One region of the Actinomadura sp. NPDC047616 genome, then DNA from elsewhere that is predicted to be linked to it. Evidence: riboswitches for the same ligand, from Rfam matches in the RefSeq annotation. Region 1 holds a riboswitch; each other region holds the start of a gene.
The links. Region 1 has a riboswitch for cyclic di-AMP ahead of ABZ801_RS24770 (CHAP domain-containing protein). Riboswitches for the same ligand answer to the same signal wherever they lie in the genome.
Positions count from the first base shown of each region.

Region 2: linked by a shared signal. The riboswitch ahead of ABZ801_RS04405 (hypothetical protein) and the one ahead of ABZ801_RS24770 (CHAP domain-containing protein) in region 1 are both predicted to bind cyclic di-AMP.
Region 3: linked by a shared signal. The riboswitch ahead of ABZ801_RS07195 (hypothetical protein) and the one ahead of ABZ801_RS24770 (CHAP domain-containing protein) in region 1 are both predicted to bind cyclic di-AMP.

Region 1 is NZ_JBEYTB010000010.1:308,951-316,690, forward strand. Features, by position in the region: gene ABZ801_RS24755 (SpoIIE family protein phosphatase) at 1-151, opposite strand, end outside; gene ABZ801_RS24760 (glycosyltransferase) at 794-2,080, opposite strand; gene ABZ801_RS24765 (CDP-glycerol glycerophosphotransferase family protein) at 2,073-4,898, opposite strand; gene ABZ801_RS24770 (CHAP domain-containing protein) at 5,139-5,855, opposite strand; cyclic di-AMP (ydaO/yuaA leader) riboswitch at 5,867-6,017, opposite strand; gene ABZ801_RS24775 (serine hydrolase) at 6,258-7,025, opposite strand; tRNA gene ABZ801_RS24780 (tRNA-Pro) at 7,211-7,284, shown strand; partial or broken gene ABZ801_RS24785 (transposase family protein) at 7,475-7,740, opposite strand, start outside.
Region 2 is NZ_JBEYTB010000001.1:922,412-930,151, forward strand. Features, by position in the region: gene purQ (phosphoribosylformylglycinamidine synthase subunit PurQ) at 333-1,013, shown strand; gene purL (phosphoribosylformylglycinamidine synthase subunit PurL) at 1,885-4,176, shown strand; gene ABZ801_RS04400 (DUF2199 domain-containing protein) at 4,275-4,778, opposite strand; gene ABZ801_RS04405 (hypothetical protein) at 4,802-5,746, opposite strand; cyclic di-AMP (ydaO/yuaA leader) riboswitch at 5,750-5,925, opposite strand; gene ABZ801_RS04410 (S8 family peptidase) at 6,144-7,313, opposite strand; gene ABZ801_RS04415 (serine/threonine-protein kinase) at 7,473-7,740, opposite strand, start outside.
Region 3 is NZ_JBEYTB010000002.1:643,328-651,067, forward strand. Features, by position in the region: gene ABZ801_RS07185 (NYN domain-containing protein) at 1-13, shown strand, start outside; gene ABZ801_RS07190 (NlpC/P60 family protein) at 285-1,196, shown strand; cyclic di-AMP (ydaO/yuaA leader) riboswitch at 1,603-1,816, shown strand; gene ABZ801_RS07195 (hypothetical protein) at 2,016-3,284, shown strand; gene ABZ801_RS07200 (M48 family metallopeptidase) at 3,385-4,791, shown strand; gene ABZ801_RS07205 (Ig-like domain-containing protein) at 4,778-6,145, opposite strand; gene ABZ801_RS07210 (cytochrome c oxidase subunit 4) at 6,353-6,763, opposite strand; gene ctaD (cytochrome c oxidase subunit I) at 6,770-7,740, opposite strand, start outside.

The sequences.
Region 1 (7,740 bases):
TCTCCTCCAGCTCCATGCCGAGGTCGCGGGCCAGCCAGATCAGGTGCTGCAGGGCCTCGCCGGGCTGGCAGCCCAGCCGGTCGGCCAGCACCACACGGGCCTCGGCGATCACGGCGCGTCCACGCGCCGCGGCCTGCATCCCCTGCAGCATCGGCACGCGCCGCCGCCCCGGCTCAGCAGCGCGCGCGGCCTCACCGGATTCGTCGCGGGTCCCCGCCTGACCGGGAGCAGCCCCCTCCTCAGGTACACCCGTCTCCTGGCCCTCAGCTTGCTCTGAGGCCGCCGCCTGCTCCGGCGCGGCGGTGGGTCCAGGCGCAGCGGGCTGCGCCTCCTTTGCAGGCTTGGTGGCCCGTGGGGGCTTGCTCTCGTTCGGAGGGCCGCCGTCCGGCTGGGCGGCGTCGTCCACGTCGTCGGACGCCGGCGCGTCCGACGGCGTGACCTTGCCCGGCACCTTGGGCGGCGGCTCCGCCCGCACCGGCTCTCCGGGAGCCTCTGGCGCGGCGTCCCGGGGGCGTCTGCCGCCCGCCGGAAGCCGCGGCTCGCCGTTCGTGGAGGAGCCCGCGCCGACCGCCCCGGCGGCGTGCCCCGCCCGCCCGGCGGCGGACTGGGCGCGCTCCGTCCCAGGTCCGGCCTGTCCGGCTACGTCGTCCGGCCGCGACCGCCCACCGGGCGGCCGCTTCCACCCCGCGTCCACGATTTCCACAACACCGGAATATAGGACGAACCGCAATGAGTGTCGGCATCGTCGACAAACCGGTCGAGGGGCGGGAACTGCGGTACTACAAAGCCAGGGTCAAGAGTCCTCCTCGGAGGCATCACCAGCACGTACGCCCGTTGAAGATCTTCTGCTCCGCCGCCATGGACCAGTAAATTCCTCGTCAGCAAAAGATGTTTCTGGAATCGGCTCGGAAACGATCGGCACGTTCCGGTGCAGCAACGTGAAGAGCCTTTCCCAGCGGTCGAGGACGGCGTCGGGACGGTAGCGCTCCACCGACGCGCGGGCCCGCGCCCCCATGGCCCGGCGCAGGGCGTCGTCCCGGATGAGCCGTCCGAGGGCCGCCGCGAGGGCGGCGGTGTCGCCCGGCGGCACGAGCAGCCCGTCCTGCCCGTCGGTGAGCAGGGCGCGGACGCCGGGGGCGCAGTCGAAGGCCACGGTCGGCAGGCCGTAGGCCATCGCCTCCAGCACCGACATCGGGAACCCCTCGGCCCGGGACGGCAGGACGAAGATCGAGGAGCCGGCGAGCGCGGTCTCGACGTCGGAGACGACCCCGCGGAACTCCACCGACGTGGCGATCTCGGGGATCGAGGCGACCTGGCGGCGCAGTTCGTCCTCCTCGGGTCCGGCCCCGTACACGCGCAGCAGCCAGCCGGGGTACCGGGACGCGACCCGTGCCCACGCCTCCAGCAGCAGGTCCACGCCCTTCTCGGCCGACAGCCGCCCCACGCAGGCCACGATGGGGGCGTCGAGCGATGGCAGGCGGCGCGGCGTGACGTGCAGGGGGTTGGGCATGTGCCCGACGTTGGTCATGCCGTCGCGCGCCCAGGCGTCGGCGTCCTCGGCGGTGAGCGCCAGCAGGCGGTCACAGTGGGCGAACAGCTCCCTGACGCGGGGATAGCGGGACGATTGACGCGTGGCCTCGTACGACTCGTGCGTCATGCCGATGACCTTGAGCCCGGTGGTGTCGGCCGCACGGACCCACTCCATCGCCCACACCTGCGCCGCGATGACCACGCCGCCGGGGCTCGCCCCGGCGAACAGCTCCGACAGGCGCGCCGCCCCCTGGCGGAGGGTCCTGGTGCGCCACAGGTCGCGCCCGTAGGCGGCGACGTTGAGGCGCTGACGCACGGAGTGGGGGCGCCATGCCATCATGGGGGGCCGCCACTGCTCGTGCAGGGTGACGACGGCGTACGAGCCGTCCGCCTCGTAGTCGTGCCGCTCGGCGGCGTGGGTGACGCCGACGAGGGTGACGTGGTGCCCGCGCCCGGCCAGCAGGCGCGCGAGGTGATGCGCCCACCGTTGCAGGCCTCCCACGGCGTCGGTGTTGTTGCACACGATGAAGACGTCCCTGGGCTCAGCCATCGCGGGCCCCCTCCCTGGTGGTGAAGAACCGCTCCACGACGGCGCGGGCGGCGGTGCCCCGGTCGTACTCGCCGAACCGCTGGACGAAGGCGCGGCGGCGCCGGGCGTATCGGGCGCCGACGCAGTCCAGGTCGGCGAGGGCGGCCACCAGGTCGTCCTCGGTGGCGGTGACCGGGCCCGGGGCGTGCTCGGTCAGGTCGAAGTAGCCGCCGCCCAGCGTCTGCGGGTCGGGCACGTGCAGGATCATCGGCCGGTCCAGCAGCGCGTAGTCGAACATCAGGGACGAGTGGTCGGTGATCAGCGCGTCGGCGAGCAGCAGCAGCGGCGTGACGTCGGGCAGGCGGCCCGCGTCGAGGGCGCGGATTCCGGCTGCCGCGGGCCGCCGGGTACGGCACAGGTAGTGCGGCCGTACCAGCAGGACCATCACGTCGCCGAACTCGCGCGCGAACCGCCGCGGCTCGATCGGCGGGTCGACGTGGCGCACCGGCTCCCCGTCCGGGCCACGGCGGAACGTGGGCGCGTACAGCACCACCCGCCGCCCGTCGTCCAGGTCGAGGGAGCGGCGCAGCGCCTGCGCCTCCGCGGCCACGTCGGGATCGGCATTGACGAGCGGGTCGTTGCGCGGATATCCGGCCGGCACCAGTTCGGCGCGTACGCCGAGACCTCTGACGAGCGTGTCGACATCGTGCCGCGAGCGGATCAGGAAGCAGTCGTAGCGTTCCACCATGCGACGCAGCCGCGCGCGTTCGGCCCGCCCGGCGCGCTTGATCCGGGGCTGGTCGAAGCCCATCAGCTTGAAGGCCGAACCGTGCCAGGTCTGGATGTAGGTGGTCTGCGGCCGCTTGCGCAGCCCGCCGGGGAATCCCTGGTTGTCGATCCAGAACTGGGCTCGGGCCAGCTCCCAGTGGTACGCCCACGAGTTCCGGCGCACCAGCACGGCGTCCTTGGGGAAGCCCCGGGGTGAGGAGTCGTACGCCCACACGGCCCGTACCGGAACCCCTGCCCGGCGTAGCTCACGATGGATGTACTTGGGGTTGTCGGCGTAGTGGCGTCCCATGTGGCTTTCGAAGACGACGGTGCCCGTGCGCACGGGCAGCCGGCTCAGCACGTGGTTGAACACGGCCGTCTTGGTGGTACGGGACGTGACCGCACGCCGGGCCGCCCTGTGGAGGCGTCGCGCGGCTCTCAGCGTGCGGCGGGCGCTACGGAGAGCACGACGCCCCAGCGGCGCTTTCGCGGCCGCCCGGGCGGTACGCCACGCGCGTCCGCTCCTATGCAGGACGAAGGCCAGATTCCCCCTCGTGGTGATGTAGGGACGCAGACTCCCGGCCGCGAGTCGTGAAAGGCGCGGACGCACCGGCAACAGCACGTGCTCCACCGCACCGCCGAGTTCCCTGCCGGACAGACGGGTGACGACCTCCTCGCCGTCCACGTTCAGGCGCAGCCGCACGTCCCACACCGCGTCGGCGACGCCCACGGGACCAACCTGCCGTACCGGATCGAAGTCCGCCGCCCACAGGAGCCGATCCCCCGCGTGGGTGACGGTCGCGGTGACGCGGAAGACCCGCCGGGGCCTCAGCCTGGCGGACAACTCAAGGCTCGCTGTCATGGTCGCGTCCCCCGCCACCCTGCCCAGGGGATTCAGAACGTGCCCGCGCAAGCGCGCGCGGCCGTCCCGCACCGTCAGCCCGGTGACCACATTGAGGGGGCGAAGCTCACTGAGCGGGCACTGCTGCAGCCCCAGATGCGTCACGTCCAGAATCCGGCGCGCTTCGCGCGACGAGGCATACCGCCCGCTCCAGAAGACACGTTTGTCGTGTTGGACCAATTCGGCACCGAGCACGGGATACTCCGCCGCCGCCAACGCCCCGTCTTGGTCGCCCTCACGCAACAGGTACGCGGCGATGGCGGCCATGGGGCTGGCCGCCTCGTAGACCCGAGGGTCGAGGCCGGCCAGATAGTCGGCGGCCAGTGCACGGAAACCCTCCCTGTAGACGGCGTCGCGGCACGGCAGATCGCGCATGTAGAGCAGCAGGTCGTGGTTGACGAACTTGACGTCCTTGGCGAGCCGCAACTCCTCGTCACCGTGCCGTCGCAACAGCGCGTCGATGCGCCGGTGTATCTCCAGCCGGTCGGCGAAGTTGGCCAGTTCCGAACGCCGGCTGGAGATCGACCGCGTATGGGGCTCGACCAGCCAGTTGTAGACGCGATGCGGAATGAGCGCCGTACGGGACGCCGCCAGGTACGCCTCCGCCGTGAACAGCAGATCCTCGTAGTGCAGCCGTTCCGCGAACCGCAGCCCATGCCTCTCCAGGAAGGCGCGCCGGTAGAGCTTGTTGGTGGCGAGGGTGTCGTACAGCAGGTCCGGGTTGTCGCACAGCGCGCCGTAGACCGCCGTCCGCTGGTAGAGCCACGGGTACCAGGGGCGCTCCCGTTTGCGCACCCGGTCCATGTGAACGCGCGTGCACAGCCCGGAGACCAGGTCGGCGCCCGTGTCCTCGGCCGTGGTCAGCAGGTTGAGGCAGGCGTGCGGGTCCAGGACGTCGTCGCTGTCGAGGAACATCACATACCGGCCGCGTGCCCGCTCCACGCCCGCGTTGCGCGGGCGGCCGCACCCGCCGGAGTTGACCGGCAGCCGCACGACCCGCATCCGTCCCGGATGCTCGGCGGCCAGCCGTTCGGCCACCAGCCCCGTCCCGTCGGTGCTCCCGTCGTCCACGACCACCACCTCAACAGCGCTGAGCGACTGCCTCAGCGCCGAACCGACCGCCCGGGGCAGCCGACCCGCGTCGTTGAAGGCGATCACGACCACGCTCACGTCAGGGCCGCGCGGACCAGGCCGGTGGGAGCCGGGCAGGAGGCGCCCAGACGGGACGTGCCCGTGCGGCCCTGCCCTCATGGACGTGTCCTCCCCCCGTCCCTGCCCGCGTGCCGGATACCTTTCCGGCCACCGCAACGACGGAGTAGAAGACACCACAAAAAAAGTGAATGATTGCGGCATTCAGGACGACAAAGGGCGCCCGGCGCGTGCCGGACGCCCTCCGCTGCCCGCCGATCGTCAGTCGGCGTCGTAGTCCGGGTACCCGTACCCGGCGACGAGCGACTTGGGACGCACCCGCTTCTCCACGGCGTTGTTGGTGTTGCCCTCAACGGTGGTGATGGTGCCGTCCCCGTTGTCCTCGACGACCAGGCCGACGTGGTCGATGCCGTAGATGCCGCCCCCGGACCCGTTCTGCCAGTCGAAGAACACCACGGCCCCGGGCTTGGCCTTGTGGCCCCAGCGCCCCTTCTTGGCGAACCACTTGGCGTGCTGGACGGTGTAGGCGTCCCAGCCCATGTCCTTGACACCGAGCTGCGCACCGACCCAGGACACGAACATGTTGCACCACTCGGCGCCGTTGTAGGCGTCCACACTGAACCCGCCGTCACGCTTGGCCGTCATCTTCGCGTTGGGCGTCGAGACGAACCAGTCGTGGTACTTGGTCTGCCGGTCCGGCCCCTCCTTGACACCGACCTGCTCCAGGGCCAGACGGATCGCCTCGGACGGCTCGACCTTGCGGATCGGAACCGCGTAGCCCTCGGGCTTTTCACCGATGGCGACACTCCTGTGCGCCTTCTCCACCTGTGCCTGGGCGATAGGCCCCTTGACCTGCGGCTCCTCGTTCGAGGAAGGAGCGATGAGGGCGAAACCGACGGCTCCGGCCAGCACCGTCCCCATGGCGACGCCCACGCCCAGACGAGCCTCGGGGGATTGAGAAGCGATTCGATCGGGCATGCAGAGAACTCCTTGTCTCCCATGGCGCCTACCGGGTTAGCTGACGGATTCGGGCATGGAAGAGCCCTACGGCGCGCATCGTCGACGCGCCGATTCACCCCGGGGCCTGCTCGGCCCGACTTGGGTCCCCGGCTCCGGTCCTCGCTCAGGCGACGGACACGGACTCGGCCACGGCCACCGCTGCCCACGGCGGCCGCTCACTGGTCTGATCTCGGTGGGGGGCGCGTTCCCGCGCGCCACGGTCGCGCCCCGGTCCCTCCCGGGTCACGACGGGCCACGACGCATGGCGCGCGTCGCGGGATTCGGGCCTGACGTTATCAGATGCCCACGCTAGGGCAAAAAACGTAAAGGCACTCTGACCTGCAACAACACCAGGAACGAGCCCCCCATTCCCCCCTGCTGTCACAAGGCGCACACCTGGCGGGTCAAGGCCGTGATCCTGGCGGCCGCCGTGGGGTAGGACGTCCCCGCCGGCTGCAGCGTGAGCACCGCCACGACGTACCGCTCCCCCGGCCCCACGAGCCCGGTCGTGTGCAGGACCGGCCGCCCCAGCCCCAGATCCCCCGGCACGACCCCGGACGCGCCCTGCCCGAAGCCCGACCAGCCCTGCTTGACCGCCCACGGCTTCGGCACGGCCCGCGGAATCCCGAAGTACTGGTCGTAGCCGTCCGTCCCCCGCCTGGTGGCCCTGCGCAGCTCCCGCAGCACGACCTCGCGGTGCTCGGGCCGCGCCCTCTCCAGCAGATAGCGGTACGTCTTCACCACGTCCGCGGCGCTGAGCGCGGTGTACCCCCAGAACCCCGGCTTGTCCGTCGGCGGCGGCCTGGTGTCGGTGAGCCCCATCCGCCGCGCCATCCGCTCGACGATCGCCCCGCGCCCACCCCGCCGCCACAACGCCGTCGCCGCCGCGTCATCGCTGGACCGCAGCATCGGCCCCAGCCGCGGATCGGCCTCCCGGCTCCGCTCCAGATGATCGAGCGCGATGAGGATCTTCACCACCGACGCCGACCGGAACACCCGGTGCGCCCGGTACTCCCGCACCGTCCTCCGGCTCTCCCGGTCGAACACCACGTACCCGGCCCGTGTTCCCCGAGGCACCACCGGCTCCCGGGCCACCTTCGGGGTCGCCCTCTGCGTCGCCTGCTGCGTCGCCTTCTGGGTCGACTCCACCGCCCCACCACTCACCGGCCCAGCCCCCGGCGTCCGCTCCGCCCCCTGGTCACACCCACAAACCACCCCGAACGCCGCCACCAGAGCCACCCCGACCCGGCCCACCCGAGCCCAGGCTCCCGCTATCTCGGTACGCATGACCCCGCAGACTGCGCTACAGTAATCACGCCTGCTGCGGCAGGCGCCGGGACGTAGCGCAGTTTGGCAGCGCACTTGACTGGGGGTCAAGGGGTCGTGGGTTCAAATCCCGCCGTCCCGACAGAGAAGTAGCAGGTCAGAGGCCGGTTCTCAAGATCGAGAACACGGCCTCTTGATCATTTGTTAGCCGCTCGTTAGCGAACCCGGCACCCCCTCCCCGCACGAGAACGGTTCACACAGCACCCGACGGCACGCCTCCCCCAACGCATTGTGTTCACTGAGCGCTTTTCATCCTTGGCGGCGGCGGCGATCTCACGGTGTTGCAGGACGTGGATGGCCCCGGCGAGGCAGCCGGCCTTGTGCGGGCAGCGCAGCTTGAGCAGGACGCGCCAGGTCTTCAACTGGGCATGGGCTCGTTCGCCGCGGCCGCGCAACCTGGCGTGCGCGCGGTTGGCACCCTCCTGAGACTCCGGCTCACCCTCCCCCTTGTACGGCGTGATCAACGGTTCACCCGCGCCCCAGTAGCCCTTGTCGCCCAGCGCGAGCACTCCGGCAGCGCGCAACTCGCCCAGGACAC
Region 2 (7,740 bases), on a different contig from region 1:
TGCGCCGGAGGCCCGTCATGTCCACCCGGGGGGCGACCCCCGGACCACCGAGTACTGCGGTCCCCCGTGCTCACCGCCCTCCCGGGCGGCTGCGCCGAAGGCCCGCCGTGCTCACCCGGGAGGCGACTCCCGAACCGACGTGCATCGGGTGATCGGCGGGGCGGAACCGCCGAGACGGGCGACCCGCTCGTCACCCGCGGACGGCTTCGTCAGCGCCGCGGTGTTCGCCCGGGGGGTGACCCTCGGCCCCCGGACCCCCGAGCCGGGCGGCATCGACGGCGCCCGGGTCCCCGAGTACCTTGGCCGCCCTCATTGCGGAGGAAGACGAACAGATGGACGCTGCCCGGGTGGGGGTCATCACCTTCCCTGGTTCCCTGGACGACCGTGACGCGGCACGCGCCATACGGCTGGCCGGGGCCGAACCCGTCGCGCTCTGGCACGCCGACCACGACCTGCGGGGGGTGGACGCGGTCGTGCTGCCCGGTGGCTTCTCCTACGGCGACTACCTGCGCGCGGGCGCCATCGCCCGGTTCGCACCGCTGATGTCCGAGATCGTCGACGCCGCCAAGGGCGGGCTGCCGGTCCTGGGCATCTGCAACGGCTTCCAGGTGCTGTGCGAGTCGCACCTGCTGCCGGGCGCGCTGCTGCCCAACGCCGGCCTGCACTTCGTGTGCCGCGACCAGCGGCTGCGCGTCGACAACGCCGACACCGCCTGGACCACCGAGTACCGGGTCGGCCAGGAGATCGTCATCCCGGTGAAGAACCGCGACGGCCGCTACACCGCCGACGAGCGCACCCTCGCCGAGCTGGAGGACACCGGCCGCGTCGTGGCCCGCTACCTCGACCTCAACCCCAACGGCTCGCTCGGCGACATCGCCGGGATCTGCAACGAGGCGGGCAACGTGGTGGGCCTCATGCCGCACCCCGAGCACGCCGTGGAGTCGCTGACCGGGCCGTCCACCGACGGGCTCGGCTTCTTCACCTCGATCGTCAAGAGGCTGGTCAACGCGTGACGACGGCGGCGCGCGCGAGCGGGGGCAGGACATGAGCGACGAGCGGTGGACGAACGAGAACCAGGGGGCCCCGGAGGGGAGCGGGATGACCGAGCGTGACGAACGGGCGCCGGGCGGCGGACCCGAGGACGCGGCCGGAGGCCCCGGCCCGCGCCAGGACACCGGTGAGCCGACGTTCGAGTGGTTCGCCGGGCTGAAGTCCGACGCCGACGACCCCGAGCTGCAGCCCGTCAGCGGCTCGGTGACGGCGGCGTTCGAGGCGATCGTGGAGGAGGACGCGCCGCGCGACGAGGCGGCCGAGCCCGGCCCCGGCACGGGCCCGCTGCCCGCCGTGGGCGCCGAGCCCGGCCCGGGTGTTGCCCCGCAGCCGCCGGTGCCGCAGGGGCCGCCCACGGGGCCGCTGCCCGCCGTGGGCGCGGAGCCCGGCCCGGACGTTGCCCCGCAGCCGCCGGTGCCGCAGGGGCCGCCCACGGGGCCGCTGCCCGCCGTCGACAGTGGGCCGCAGCCGGTCGTCGCGCCGGAGGGGCCCGGCACGGGTCCGCAGCCGGTCGTCCAGGACGGCCCTTCGACCGGGCCGCAGCCCGCGGTCGGCGGCGAGTTCCCGACCGGCCCGCAGCCCGCCGTGCCGGCCGGGCCGCCGCAGGTCGCGGTGACGCAGGACGCGGCCGCGGCGTTCGCCAGGGCGCTGGCCGCCGAGCAGCCGTCGCCCGAGCGGACCGCGCCGGACCGCGCCGTCCCCGGCGAGCAGCGGGCGTACGAGCAGGACGAGCCCTTCCAGTACGCCGAGGCCGTCCCGACGGTCGAGACCGCCGAGACGACCGGCCCGCAGCCCGGCCTCGCCGGCCCGACGCGGCCCAAGCTGGCCACCGAGATGACCCCGCCGGACGAGCCCGTCACCGACACCGTCGAGATCGCCGCGGCCACCCCCGACCGGCCGCAGCCGTTCGCCGAGCTGGGCATGAAGGAGGAGGAGTACCGGCGGGTCCGCGAGATCCTCGGCCGCCGTCCCACCTCCGCCGAGCTGGCGATCTACTCGGTGATGTGGAGCGAGCACTGCTCCTACAAGAGCTCCAAGGTGCACCTGCGCCAGTTCGGCGAGAAGGCGCCCGAGAGCGACGCGCTGCTGGTCGGCATGGGCGAGAACGCGGGCGTGGTCGACATCGGCCACGGCTGGGCGGTGACGTTCAAGGTCGAGTCGCACAACCACCCGTCCTACGTCGAGCCGTACCAGGGCGCGGCGACCGGCGTCGGCGGCATCGTCCGCGACATCATGTCGATGGGCGCCCGGCCGGTCGCGGTCATGGACTCGCTGCGGTTCGGGCCCGCCGACGCCCCCGACACCCAGCGGGTGCTGCCCGGCGTGGTGGCCGGGATCGGCGGCTACGGCAACTCCCTCGGCCTGCCCAACATCGGCGGCGAGACCGTCTTCGACCCCTGCTACGCGCAGAACCCCCTCGTCAACGCCCTGTGCGTGGGCGTGATGAAGCACGAGGACATCAAGCGGGCCGTCGCGCCCGGCCCGGGCAACCGGGTGATCCTGTTCGGCGCGGGCACCGGGCCCGACGGCATCGGCGGCGCCTCGGTGCTGGCCTCGGCCACCTTCGACGAGGAGTCGCAGGCCAAGCGGCCCAGCGTGCAGGTCGGCGACCCGTTCATGGAGAAGCTGCTGATCGAGTGCTGCCAGGAGCTGTTCCGCGAGGACCTGGTGGTCGGCATCCAGGACCTCGGCGCGGCCGGGGTGTCGTGCGCCACCACCGAGCTGGCGGCCGCGGGCACCGGCGGCATGCACGTCGAGCTGGACTCCGTCCCGCTGCGCGACGCGACCCTGCGCCCTGAGGAGATCCTCATGAGCGAGTCGCAGGAGCGCATGATGGCGGTGGTCGAGCCCGCGAAGGTCGACCGGTTCCTGGAGATCTGCGCCAAGTGGGAGATCCCCGCCACCGTGATCGGCGCGGTCACCGACACCGGCCGGCTGGTGATGACCTGGCGCGGCGAGAAGATCGTCGACATTCCGCCGGGCACCGCCGCCGACGAGGGCCCGGTCTACCAGCGGCCGTACGAGCCCCCGGCGGACCTGGCCGCGCTGCAGTCCGACACCCCGGGACGGCTGACCCGCCCGTCCACCGCCGACGAGCTGCGCCGCACCGTGCTGTGGCTCGCCGGGTCGCCGAACCTGGCGAGCAAGACGTGGGTGACCTCGCAGTACGACCGGTACGTGCTGGGCAACACCGTCCTGGCCATGCCCGAGGACGCCGGCGTGCTGCGGGTGGACGACGAGTCGGGCCTGGGCATCGCCCTGTCGCTGGACGGCAACGGCCGCTACACCCGCCTCGACCCGTACTCGGGCGCGCAGCTGGCCCTGTCGGAGGCGTACCGCAACGTCGCCGCCACCGGCGCCCGCCCGCTCGCGGTCACCAACTGCCTGAACTTCGGTTCCCCCGAGGACCCGGGCGTGATGTGGCAGTTCGCCCGCGCCGTCGAGGGGCTGGCGGACGCCTGCCGCTACCTGGGCACCCCGGTCACCGGCGGCAACGTCAGCTTCTACAACCAGACCGGCACCACGCCGATCAACCCGACGCCGGTCGTGGGCGTGCTGGGCGTGCACGACGACGTGCGGCGCCGCGTCGGCATCGCGTTCAGCAGCGAGGGCGCCACGCTGGCGCTGCTGGGCCAGACCCGCGAGGAGTTCGGCGGCTCGGAGTGGGCGCACGTCGTCTACGGGCACCTGGGCGGTCTGCCGCCCAAGGTCGACCTGCCCGCGGAGGTCGCGCTGGCCTCGGTGCTGGTCGCGGCGGCCCGTGAGGGCCTGCTGTCGGCGGCGCACGACCTGTCCGACGGCGGCCTGTCGCAGGCGCTGGTGGAGTCGTGCCTGCGCGGCGGCCTGGGCGCCCAGATCACGCTGCCCGGCGACCCGTTCGTGTCGCTGTTCAGCGAGTCGGTGGCCCGCGCCGTGGTGGCCGTCCGTCCGGGCTCCGAGGGCCGCCTGGCGGCGCTGTGCGAGGCCGCCGGGGTCCCGGTCACCCAGCTCGGCGTCACGGGCGGCGATTCGCTCCACATCTCCGCGCGGGGGGCCGACGGGCAGCCGCAGGAGCTGTTCTCCATCCCGCTCGCCGAACTGCGCGAGACGCACGAGCACATCGTCCCCAGCTACGCCAACGACTGACCGTCACACCCGAGAAGGCCGCCGGCCCGCCGCGAGCGGACGGCGGCCTTCGCCGTCTCTTGTGCTCGGAACGTCCGTCCGGCGGCGGGTTGTTGCGGTTACCTTGCTTCGGGGTGGAGCAGGGTCTCGGCGATCTGCTGAACGCGGGCCCGCGTGATCCCCGAGCGCTGCTCGACCGCCAACGGGTGGTCGGTGGGTTCCAGCTCGATGGACGGGCGTTCGCCGACCGGGCGGGTGTGCAGGTTGGTCCTGAGATTGATCGTCGTGGGGGAGTAGAGCGTCAGTTCCGTGGACAGCCAGCCGAAGTAGGCGGGCTCGCCCTCCCTGCCCGGGGTGTCCCAGAGCTTCAGGGCGCGGGTGAAGTTGTCCTGGCTGAGCGACACCCAGACGCCCCAGCTGAAGATCTCGCCGCTGTCGACCACGGGGATCTCGATCAGCCCGTGGACGAAGAACGCCTGACCTTTGATCACACAGGTGTCGGAGGTCAGCTCGCTGGCGGGGTCGGCCGCGAACTCGGGGGCCCAGTAGTCCGGGGCCGGTGCGGCGAAGGCCATCGGCAGTTCGTCGTGGTGCCGTCCGCAGTGCGAACAGTGGAACCCCATGTGAGTGGACAGGCCGGGCTCCCCTAGAACACCGAGATGTGGACGTGGTCGTAGTGGTTGGCGGTGACGCCGCCGCGGTTCTCCATGGTGCGCCAGCCGGGGCTGCGCATGTCGTAGATGCGCTGCCGCCAGATCACGTACTTGATGCCCAGGCGGTTGGCGTTGGCGACGGCGTACTCGGCCGTGCGGTCGCCGAGGGACTTGCCGCTCGACGACGGCATCGTGCCGCCGGTGCTGACCATGAAGTCGCAGGCGCGCCCGGTGGCGTGGTCCTGCGGGTCGCCGGTCATCCGCACGCAGCCGATGATCGGGAACGGGCCGAACTCGATGTCGATGGTGTTCTTGACCTTCAGCATGCGGGGGGTGACCCCGCCCATCCCGGAGCTGGGGGACTCGGGCTTGAACTTCTTGATCATCGCCTGGACCTTGCGCTTCTGCGAGCGCAGTTCCGCGATGTCCTTCTCCAGCTCGTCGACCTTCTTCTGGTACTCCTCGCGCGCCTTCTTCTGCTCGGTCACCAGCTGCTCGATCTGGCGCACCTTGGCGGCCTGGTTGGACGCCACGTGGCTGGCCAGGCTGGCGTTGTTGAGCACGTTGTCGGGGTCGTCGCTGGCCAGCACCGCCACGGCCGGGTCGGTGGTGCCCGTCATGTACTGGGAGGCGGCCATCTGCGCCACCAGGGTGCGCGCGCCGTCGAGGTCCCGCTGGAGCAGGCGCTGCTTCTGCTGGGCCTTCTGGATGCCGTACTGGGCGTCCTTGAGCTTGGCCAGGTCGCCGCCGTACGCCTTGTCGAGCTGGGCGATCTGCCTGTTCAGCTTGCTCATCCGGCCGGTGTCACCCGGGTCCGCCTGGGCGGGCGCCGTGCCCGCCGACGTCACCAAGACGGCCGCCGCGGCGACGGCGAGAGCCAAGACGGGGCGCCGCGTCCGCGCGGCATGACGGGGGCGGGTGGAGCTCGGGCTCTCCACGTCGTCTCCTCTCCTGTGACGCCTACCGGGTTAGCTGACGGGTTCGGGCCGGGAGTCCGCCCTATCGCGGCGGGGCCGCGAATTCACCCCGGTGCCGACGTGACCTGGCTGGCCGCCCGGCGTTTGGGTCCCCGGTTCCCGTGCCGTAGTACGGCCGCGGGATTCGGCTGGCTCGGCCAGCCTGCCGATCGGTTTGCGATCATGCCCACCCCAGTGGGCGAAGGCTACTGTAAGGAACCGGTCGGTTCTTGGCCAAGATTAGACCCAAGGGAAACCTGGGATGGCCGGGACTGCGAGACAAGACGGACCGCCGCCCCGCAGCGTAGCGCGTCGGCGGCACGCGCAGCGGGACCCCTGCCCGGGCGGGCAGGGGTCCCAAGCCGCGGTACTGCGACGGTCAAGCGGTGCCCTTGTAGAGCAGCCGGTTGGGCGTGCCGCTCGGGATGCGCTTGAGGCGGCTCTTGGTGGAGTTGTCGTTCAGCCACTTCTGCACGGTCGGGAACGTGGCGCCGCGGTGCGACTGCAGGTACAGCGCCGCCGCCCCGGCGACGTGCGGGGACGCCATGGACGTGCCGGACAGCGACGCCGTGCCGCCGCCGGGCCACGTCGACTTGATGCCGTAGCCGGGCGCGAAGATGTCCACGCAGGACCCGTAGTTGGAGAAGGTGGCGCGGTTGTCGTAGATGGTGGTCGCGCCGACCGCCTGCACCCAGCCGGCGCTGGCCGGGGAGGTGTTGCAGGCGTTCTGGTTCTCGTTGCCCGCCGCGACGGCGACGAAGACGCCCGACTTGGACAGGTTCGTCATGGCGGTGTTGAGCGCGGTGGACTTGGGGCCGCCCAGGGACAGGTTGGCGACCGCGGGCTTGACGGCGTTCTTCCGCGTCCAGTCGACGGCGGCGATGACGTCGGACAGCTCGCCGAAGCCCTCGCAGTCCAGCACGCGCAGCGACCGCAGGTTGACCTTCTTGGCCACCCCGTAGGTCTTGGACCCGATCGTGCCCGCCACGTGGGTGCCGTGCCCGTTGCAGTCCCAGCCGTCGGAGAAGGCCGGGGCCTTCCAGACCGACTTGGCGCGGCCCTCGAACTGCGGGTGCGACCAGGCGATCCCGGTGTCGATGACGTAGGCGTTCACGCCGCTGCCGGTGTTCTTGTAGTAATAGGACTTCGACAGCGGCAGCTTGCGCTGGTCGATGCGGTCCAGGCCCCACGTGGGGGAGTTCTGCGTGGTGCTGGCCCGGTAGATCTGGTCCTGCTCGATCGCGACGACGTTGCGGTTGCGGCGCAGCTTGTCCAGCTGCGCGGCGCTGAGCTTGGCGGCGAAGCCGTTGAGCGCGCCCCCGAACCGCTGGACCGACCCCGCGTTCACCTGGCCGGCGGTGGTGGCCGCCGAGGTGCCGTCCTTGAGCGTGACGATGTACTTGCCCGGAACGGGGGTGCCCTGCGCGGCCGTGACCTGAACCCGGACGGGATCGGGGACGGCGGCCAGGGAGAGCGGCGCGGCGACGACGACCAGACCGGCCGTGACCGCACCGGTGACGAGAAATCTTCGTGGGGGGACAGGGCGCACCGGGTCTCCTTTGCCTGCGACGCGCCCGTGGCCCCCGTGGCCAAGATCGGGGCGCGTCGACAAGCCGGTACTTTATTGGAGAACGCCCTGTAATTCACCGAAAAAACCGGTAATTAGGCTGAAACTGGTCAGCCGGTGCGCACGGCGATTTTCCTGCTCTCACCCCCGGGCGAGACGGGCGTGATAGGTCGCCTTACCGCTCGGGCTCGTCCACACGTACTGCAACGTGCCGTCCTGCTGCCGGGTGATCTGCACGTTTCCGCTGGTGCACGGCTTGGCGATGGTCAGCGCCATGCGCAGCGTCCGGTTGGTGCCCTGCGTCAGCGTCAGCGTCCCCGAGCAGCGTTCCCGCGGGTAGAAGGCGCGGGCGGACGTCGCCCCGGCCTCGAAGTTCACCTCGATCGGGAACTGCGCTCCGCGCGACGCG
Region 3 (7,740 bases), on a different contig from region 1:
GGGCCGCTCCTGAGCGCTCGGCGATCATTCCGTGACACAGCGTGGCCATGTGCCAAACAAGCAGTGCAAGTAGTGACGAATCGGTTGTGACTGGTGTGACCCCTCGCTAGTGTCGTCCGCTGATGTCATGGACGAGAGGGGCATAACCGACCGTGACCAGTCATTTGACCGGGGCTCCCGCGGCGGACTCGCGAGGCCCACGGAGTCTCTTCGGGGGGCACCTCGCCCCCCGGCGCCTGGTGGCGACCGCCTGCCTCACCCTGGCGGCGTCCCTGACGGTGCCCATGGCGGCGGCGAATGCCGAGCCGACGCCGAGCGCGGCCGACGCCCGCAAGAAGCTGACCAAGCTCAACGAGCAGGTCGAGCAGCTGGTCGAGAAGTACAACCAGGTCGGCGAGGACCTGAAGATCGCCAAGCGCAAGCTGCAGGCGACCAAGAGGGCCGGCGCGGACGAGCAGAAGACCTTCAACGAGCTGCGCCGCAAGATCGCCGAGATGGCGGCCACCGCGTACAAGAACGGTGACACCGGCGACGTCGTCGGGTTCGCCGGCGCGGAGGACCCGCAGAAGATCCTCGACCAGTCCGCGGTGATCTCGCACCTGTCGCGCAACCGCAGTTCGGAGCTGGACCAGTTCCTGGCCTCCACGCAGCGGCTGCGCCGGGAGCAGGCGCAGGCCCAGGCGGCCTACGACGAGGTCGCCAAGAAGGCCAAGGAGCTGCGGGAGAAGAAGGCCGAGGTCGACAAGTCGATCGCGGCGCAGAAGAAGCTGCTGCGCAGGCTCGGCGAGCGCGACGACAAGCCCGGCGCGGGCGGCGGGGCCACCTACAACGGCCCGGCCAGCGGGTCGGCGCGCACGGCGATCAACTTCGCCTACGCGCAGCTCGGCAAGCCGTACGTGTACGGCGCCGAGGGGCCGAACGGCTACGACTGCTCGGGGCTGACGATGCGCGCCTGGGGCGCGGCCGGGGTGAACCTGCCGCGCGTCACCAACAGCCAGTACGCCGCGACCCGCCGCGTGTCGTTCGACGCGCTGCAGCCCGGCGACCTGGTGTTCTTCAACAGCCTCGGGCACGTGGGGCTGTACATCGGCGGCGGCAAGATGATCCACGCGCCGCGCACCGGCAAGAACGTGGAGATCGTCTCGATCACCTCGGGCTACTACCGGACGAACTTCTACGGCGCCGGACGGGTCTGACGGCCCGCGCTCCCCTCGCCCCCGCCCCGTTTTCGCGACTACGGTCCAGGTCAGATGCGCTCTGACCTGGACCGTAGATCTTTTTGTCGGGTATTTGCCTATCCGTCGCTCTTTGGTACTTTGTGATCGCTTGCGACGCCCGCCAGGCGCCGTACCAGCGGCGACGTCTCCCAGGCGTCGCCCCCGCGGCACCCGCCAGGTGCCGCGCCCCGCAGCGGCACACCGTGCCGCGTCATCCCCGCGGCATCCGCCAGATGCCGTTCCCCGCTCGCCGGTCCCAGGCCGCACGTGCGCACGCCTCGGTGTGCATGGCGCCGTGAGCGCGTCACGGAGGCCCACCGGGCCCGGCCGGACGGATCCCGCACCCGGGACCGTCCTTCAGCAAGTCCAGCCGAACAAGTTCATCGCCGCTTGGCCGCCGAGTCCGCCCCGAACACGCGGGGTGGAGCCGGGGACCCACCGAGCCGGCCGTCTCGGGCCCGTCCGTACGGGCCGTCGCCGGCTCCGGGGTGAATCGGCGCCCATGTCCCGCACCCGGAATAGTCGAGGACATGTGCGCCGTAGGTCGACTTCCACGACCGAACCCGTCAGCTAACCCGGTAGGCGTCTGGAAGGAGTGAGCGCCACCTGAGAACTCTTTCTGAGAACACGGACCGCCACCCCGGTATTCCGGCGGTCTCCATCTTCCGGGGTCCATGACGGACCGAACCACAGTCTCTGCCGCGGCGTGGCCGCCCCTGACGGGCGGCCACGCCGTTCTGTCTTCCCGTCCCTGTCACGCCGCATGAGCGGCACCGCTCCCCGCATAGGATCGCGCGCATGATGGACGACGACGGTCGCCCCGAGACGGACGGGACACCGGCCCGCCGGGTCTCGCGCCGCGCGGCCGTCATCGCGACCGCGGTCGCCCTCGCGGGATGCCTGCTGACGGGCCTCGGCCTGACCGCCGCCGGATCCGACTCGCCCGCCCGCACCACGGCCTCCGCGACGCCCACCACCGCGCCCGACGCGCGCGCGGTCGCGGCCGTCCTGGCCAACCGGACGCGCGCCGTACGCGAACGCGACCGCACCGCCTTCATGGCCACGGTCGCCACCGCCCCGGCCCCGTACCGCGACGCCCAGGGCCGCCTGTTCGACAACCTGCTCCGGCTTCCGCTGGCGTCGTGGAGCGAGACGCTCGACCGGGTCGAACCCGGCACCGCCGTGGCCCGCGTGCGGCTGAGCTACCGTCTGCGCGGCTTCGACGACGCATCCGTCGTCCGCATCCGCTACCTGACGTTCGCGCCGCGTGCGGGCTTCTGGACGGTCGTGGGCGACGGCTCCGCGCGCGGCCTGGCCGACGAGGGCGAGGTCTTCGACGGCGGCCCGCTCACCGTGGTCCGGGGCCGCCACACCCTCGTGGTGGGCGACGGGCCGCGCCTGGAAGAGATCGCCCGCCGCCTGGACGCGGCCGTGCCCGTCGTCGCCGGCGTGACCGGCGACGGCCGGCGCAGGCGCACCGTCGCGCTGGTGCCCGCCGACGCCCGGCTGGCCGCCGCGCTGGCCGGGCCGTCGCAGAACCTCGACCAGATCGCCGCCGTCGCCACCGTGGCGCCCACCGCCGAGGGACCCGGCGCCGACCGCGTGGTCGTCTCTCCCACCGCGTTCGCCCGCCTCAACGAGCTGGGCCGCGACGTCGTGCTGACGCACGAGCTGACCCACGTGGCCACCGGCGGGGCACGCGACGGCCGCACCCCGCTGTGGCTGATCGAGGGCCTGGCCGACTACGTGGGCTACCTGCGGGCCGACGTCGGCGTCCGGTCGGCGGCCCGCGAGCTGCGCGCCGAGGTCGCCGCCGGGCGGCTGCCCGCCCGGCTCCCCGGCCGCGCCGACTTCGACGGCTCCTCGCCGCGGCTGTCGCAGGCGTACCAGGGGGCGTGGCTGGCGTGCCGGATGATCGCCGAGCGGTACGGTGAGGCCACGCTGGTCCGGCTCTACCGGGCCGCGGGCCGCATGCCGGAGGACACCGCGCTGCGCGGGACACTGGGCGTCGGCCCGGACCGTTTCACCGCGCTGTGGCGCGATTATCTGCGCGAGGAGCTGGGCTGACGAGACGTGCGGCAGGGCCGGGTGACGAGACCGGGCCGACGGCACCGGGCCGGCGACGAGACGAGCCGGACGGCGGGACGGCGTGTGCGGAGGCGAGGCAGTGAGCGGCGAGCGCGGCGAGAACACGGCGGACGCTCCGGTGAGCGCCGCCCGGGCGAGCGACCCACCGCCCCGGCCGGCCCGGCCGGAGCAGGCCCCCCGGGGGCGTGCCAGGCCGCGGGTGGCGGCGGCGGTCGCGTCGGTGGTGCTGTTCGCGGCCGTGGGCGTCGTGCTGGCGGTCACCACGCCGTGGAACCCGCTGCCCGGACGCGTCCCCGGCGGGCACGTCGCCCCCGACCCGGCCCTCGACTTCACCCCCGCCCAGATCGAACGGTCGCGGGCGTTCGACGCGGCCCTGGCCCCGCCCGCGTACGCGGGGCTGCTCATCGGCCTGGCCCTCGTGCTCGTCCTGGGGCTGACGCCACTGGGGGCGCGGTTCGTGGGCTGGGCGACGGCCCGGGTGCGGTGGTGGCCGCTGCGCGTGGCCGTGGCGGCGCTGCTGCTCACCGCGGTCGTGCGGGTGGCGGGGCTGCCGTTCGACGCGTGGAGCGAGTCGGTGCTGCGCCGCTACGGGCTGTCCACCCAGTCGTGGGCGTCGTGGCTGACCGACCAGCTCAAGTCCTTGGGCATCACCTGGGTGATCTGGACGGTGGCGCTGGCGCTGCTGTACGTGCTGGTGCGGCGCTTCCCCCGCTGGTGGTGGGCCGGGGCCGCGGCGGGCGGGTTCCTCCTGGTCGTCGCCGCGTCGTTCGCCTACCCGGTGGCGGTCGAGCCGCTGTTCAACCGGTTCCACTCGCTGCCCGCCGGCCCCCTGCGAAGCGAACTGCTGGCGATGGCCGAGCGCGACGGAGTCCCGGTGACGGACGTGCTGGTCGCCGACGCGTCACGGCGCACCACCGCCCTCAACGCCTACGTCTCCGGGTTCGGGTCCACGCGGCGCATCGTCGTCTACGACACCCTGCTGAAGAACACCCCGCCCGAGCGGGTCGAGTCGATCGTGGCGCACGAGCTGGGGCACGCCAAGAACGACGACGTGCTCCACGGCACGCTCATCGGCGCGCTGGCCGTCTCCGGGGGGATCTGCCTGCTCTACGTGCTGCTGACCTCGCCCCGGCTGCAAAGACGCGCGGGCGTCGACGGCGGCGGCGTGGGGGACGCCCGTTCGGCCGCGCTCGTGCTGGCCCTGGTGACGGTGGCCACCCAGGTGGGCGCCCCCGTGCAGAACCTCATCAGCAGGCACATCGAGGCCCGCGCCGACGCGCACTCCCTCGACCTGACCCGCGCCCCGGTCACGTTCGTGTCGATGCAGCACGAACTGTCGGTGCGCAACATCTCCGACCTGCGTCCGGACCCGGTGGAGTACGTGCTGTGGCGGACGCACCCCGCCGGCCCGCAGCGCATCGCCATGGCCCGCGACTGGGCGCGCATGCACGGCGTGCCCGAGCCGCCCCCGCTCAATCGCCGCTAGCTCCCCCGTGGCCGTTGTGCGTGCCCTGGGACGAGCGCGGACCGGCCTGGCTGGGCGCCTGCACGGCGCTCCGCGCGGAGGTGCTGCCGTTCGGCCCCACCAGCAGCGACCGGTTCAACGCGCTGCCCTTCACCCAGTCGTCCCACTTCATCTGCCAGTACCCCCAGCCGTTGTTGGGCTCCAGCTCGCGTGAGCTGCCCGTCACCGTCAGCGGGTCGCCCCGGTAGACGAAGTCGTAGAACCAGCGCGCGTTCTCGGGGCTGGCGTTGACGCACCCGTGGCTGACGTTCTCCGACCCCTGCGAGCCCACGGACCAGGGGGCGCTGTGCACGTACTCGCCGCTGTTGGAGATGCGGACGGCGTAGTAGACGATCTGGCGGTAGTAGTCGGGGCATCCGGGTCCGCAGCCCACCGTGGCCGAGTCCATGATGACCGGGTTGCCCTTCTCCATGGTCAGATGCACGCCGTTGGTGGTGGTGTACTTCTCGATGCCGCCGCGCCCCATGCTGATGGGGATGGTGCGCACGAGACGGCCGTTGTGCGTCACCCACATCTGGTGGCTGTCCTCGTCGGCCCTGATGATGTGCTGGTCGCCGACGCGGAAGCGCACGTCGAAGTTCCTGGTGCCGTACAGCCCGGTGCCGGCGCGCACGCCGCTCAGGTGCGCACGGAACCTCACGTCGGTCTGGGTGGGCCAGTAGTTCCTGGTGCGGAACACCAGGCTCTGGTCGTCGAACCAGTGCCAGGCGCCCTCCACCGGTTTGGACGAGCTCAGCTCCAGCGCGCGTTCCACCGCGGCGCGGTCGGTCACCTCCTGCCCGAAGCGCAGCACGATGGGCATGCCGACGCCCACGGTCTCCCTGTCGTCGGGTCCGGCGAGGGCCGCCTCCAGGGTCCGCTCGGGCCTGGCGGTGCCGAAGACGCTGGTGACCGTGCGCGTCCTGCCGTCACGGCCGAGTGCGGTCGCGACGACGGTGTAGTCGGTGTCCGGGTCGAGCGTCCAGCGGGACCGCCAGCGGTCGCGCTGGAGGTTCAGCCCGCCCTCGACGCGGGCGCCCTTCGTCGTCACCGTGACGTTCTCGATGGTGCCGTTGCGGGCCCGCACGTCGATCGCCCTGTCGGGCCGCGCCAGCGCGGTGCCGTCCCTGGGGGTCACCTCCAGGCGCACCGCGTCGCGCGGGTCCGGTCTGCGTCCGCCGCTGTCGTCGCAGGCGGCCGCGCCGCCCGTGACCGCGAGCGCCGCGCCGAGCAGCAGCGCCGCCCGCCGCCGGCGCGGGCCCGCCGGGCCGCACCGCCGCCGGACGGTCGCGGCGGGCCGTCCGCCGCCCCTCGTGCCCCAGATCCCGACGCGCACCGTGACCCCCCGATCGCATGTCACCGTCGGCAAACATTCCTCACGAAACGTGCACGACGATCATTATGCGGAGGGCCGGGACCCATCCGGTAGACGGGTCCCGGCCCTCGACGGCTTTCTTTGCCGACCGCTGGGGCGATCAGCACGCCGCCCTTGCGGGGGACGGAACGGGAGTTGACGCCCGTCCCCCGGCGGGTGCGGCGGGGATCAGTGCGAGAAGTGGCCCCGGTAGTACTCGAACACCAGGCCGATCGTGCTGAGCAGCGTCGCGGCCACCCCGAGGATCACCAGCCACCAGCCGAACACGAAGCCCAGCGCGACCGCCGCGGCCGACAGCGCCAGGAACAGCGGCCACCAGCTGTGCGGGCTGAAGAAGCCCAGCTCGCCCGCGGCGTCGGCGATCTCGCCCTCCGGGTCGTCCTCGTACAGCGGACCGCCGTTGGCCTTCTCCAGCCGCCGGACCGTGAAGTGGATGTAGAACCCGATCAGGCCCGCCAGGCCGATGGACAGGGCCAGCGCCGTGGTGCCGGTCCAGTCCTTGGACCACAGCCAGTAGACGACGTCGGAGGCGAGGAAGAAGACCGCGCATCCGTAGAACATGAACGCCTGTACGCGCATCGCCGGTTATCCCTTCGTCCCGGTGAGCTCGCCCTTGGCGCCGACGTGCGGGTGGTGCAGGTCGAACGCGGGCCGCTCGGAACGGATCCGGGGAATCGAGTTGAAGTTGTGCCGCGGCGGCGGGCACGACGTCGCCCACTCCAGCGAGTTGCCGTAGCCCCACGGGTCGTCCACATCGACCCGCTTGCCCTTCTTCCAGGTGATGTACACGTTGTAGAAGAACGGCAGCATCGACAGGCCGAGCAGCAGCGAGAAGGCACTGGACACCATGTTCAGGCCGGTGAACTCCTCGGCGTAGTCGGAGTACCGGCGCGGCATGCCCTCGGCGCCCAGCCAGTGCTGCACCAGGAACGTGCCGTGGAAGCCGAAGAACAGCAGCCAGAAGTGCACCTTGCCGAGCCGGTCGTTCAGCATCTTGCCGGTCCACTTCGGCCACCAGAAGTAGAACCCGGCGAACATCGCGAACACCACGGTGCCGAACACCACGTAGTGGAAGTGCGCCACCACGAAGTAGGAGTCGCTGAGCTGGAAGTCCATCGGCGGCGAGGCCAGGATGACGCCGGTCAGCCCGCCGAACAGGAACGTCACCAGGAAGCCCAGCGACCACAGCATCGGCGACTCGAACGTGAGCTGCCCCCGCCAGATGGTGCCGACCCAGTTGAAGAACTTCACCCCGGTGGGCACCGCGATCAGGAACGTCATGAACGAGAAGAACGGCAGCAGCACCTGGCCGGTGACGTACATGTGGTGCGCCCACACCGTCACCGACAGGCCGGCGATGCCGATGGTCGCGAACACCAGGCCGATGTAGCCGAAGACGGGCTTGCGGCTGAACACCGGCAGGATCTCGGTCACGATGCCGAAGAACGGCAACGCGATGATGTAGACCTCCGGGTGCCCGAAGAACCAGAACAGGTGCTGCCACAGCAGCGCCCCGCCGTGCGAGGCGTCGAAGATGTGCGCGCCGAACTTGCGGT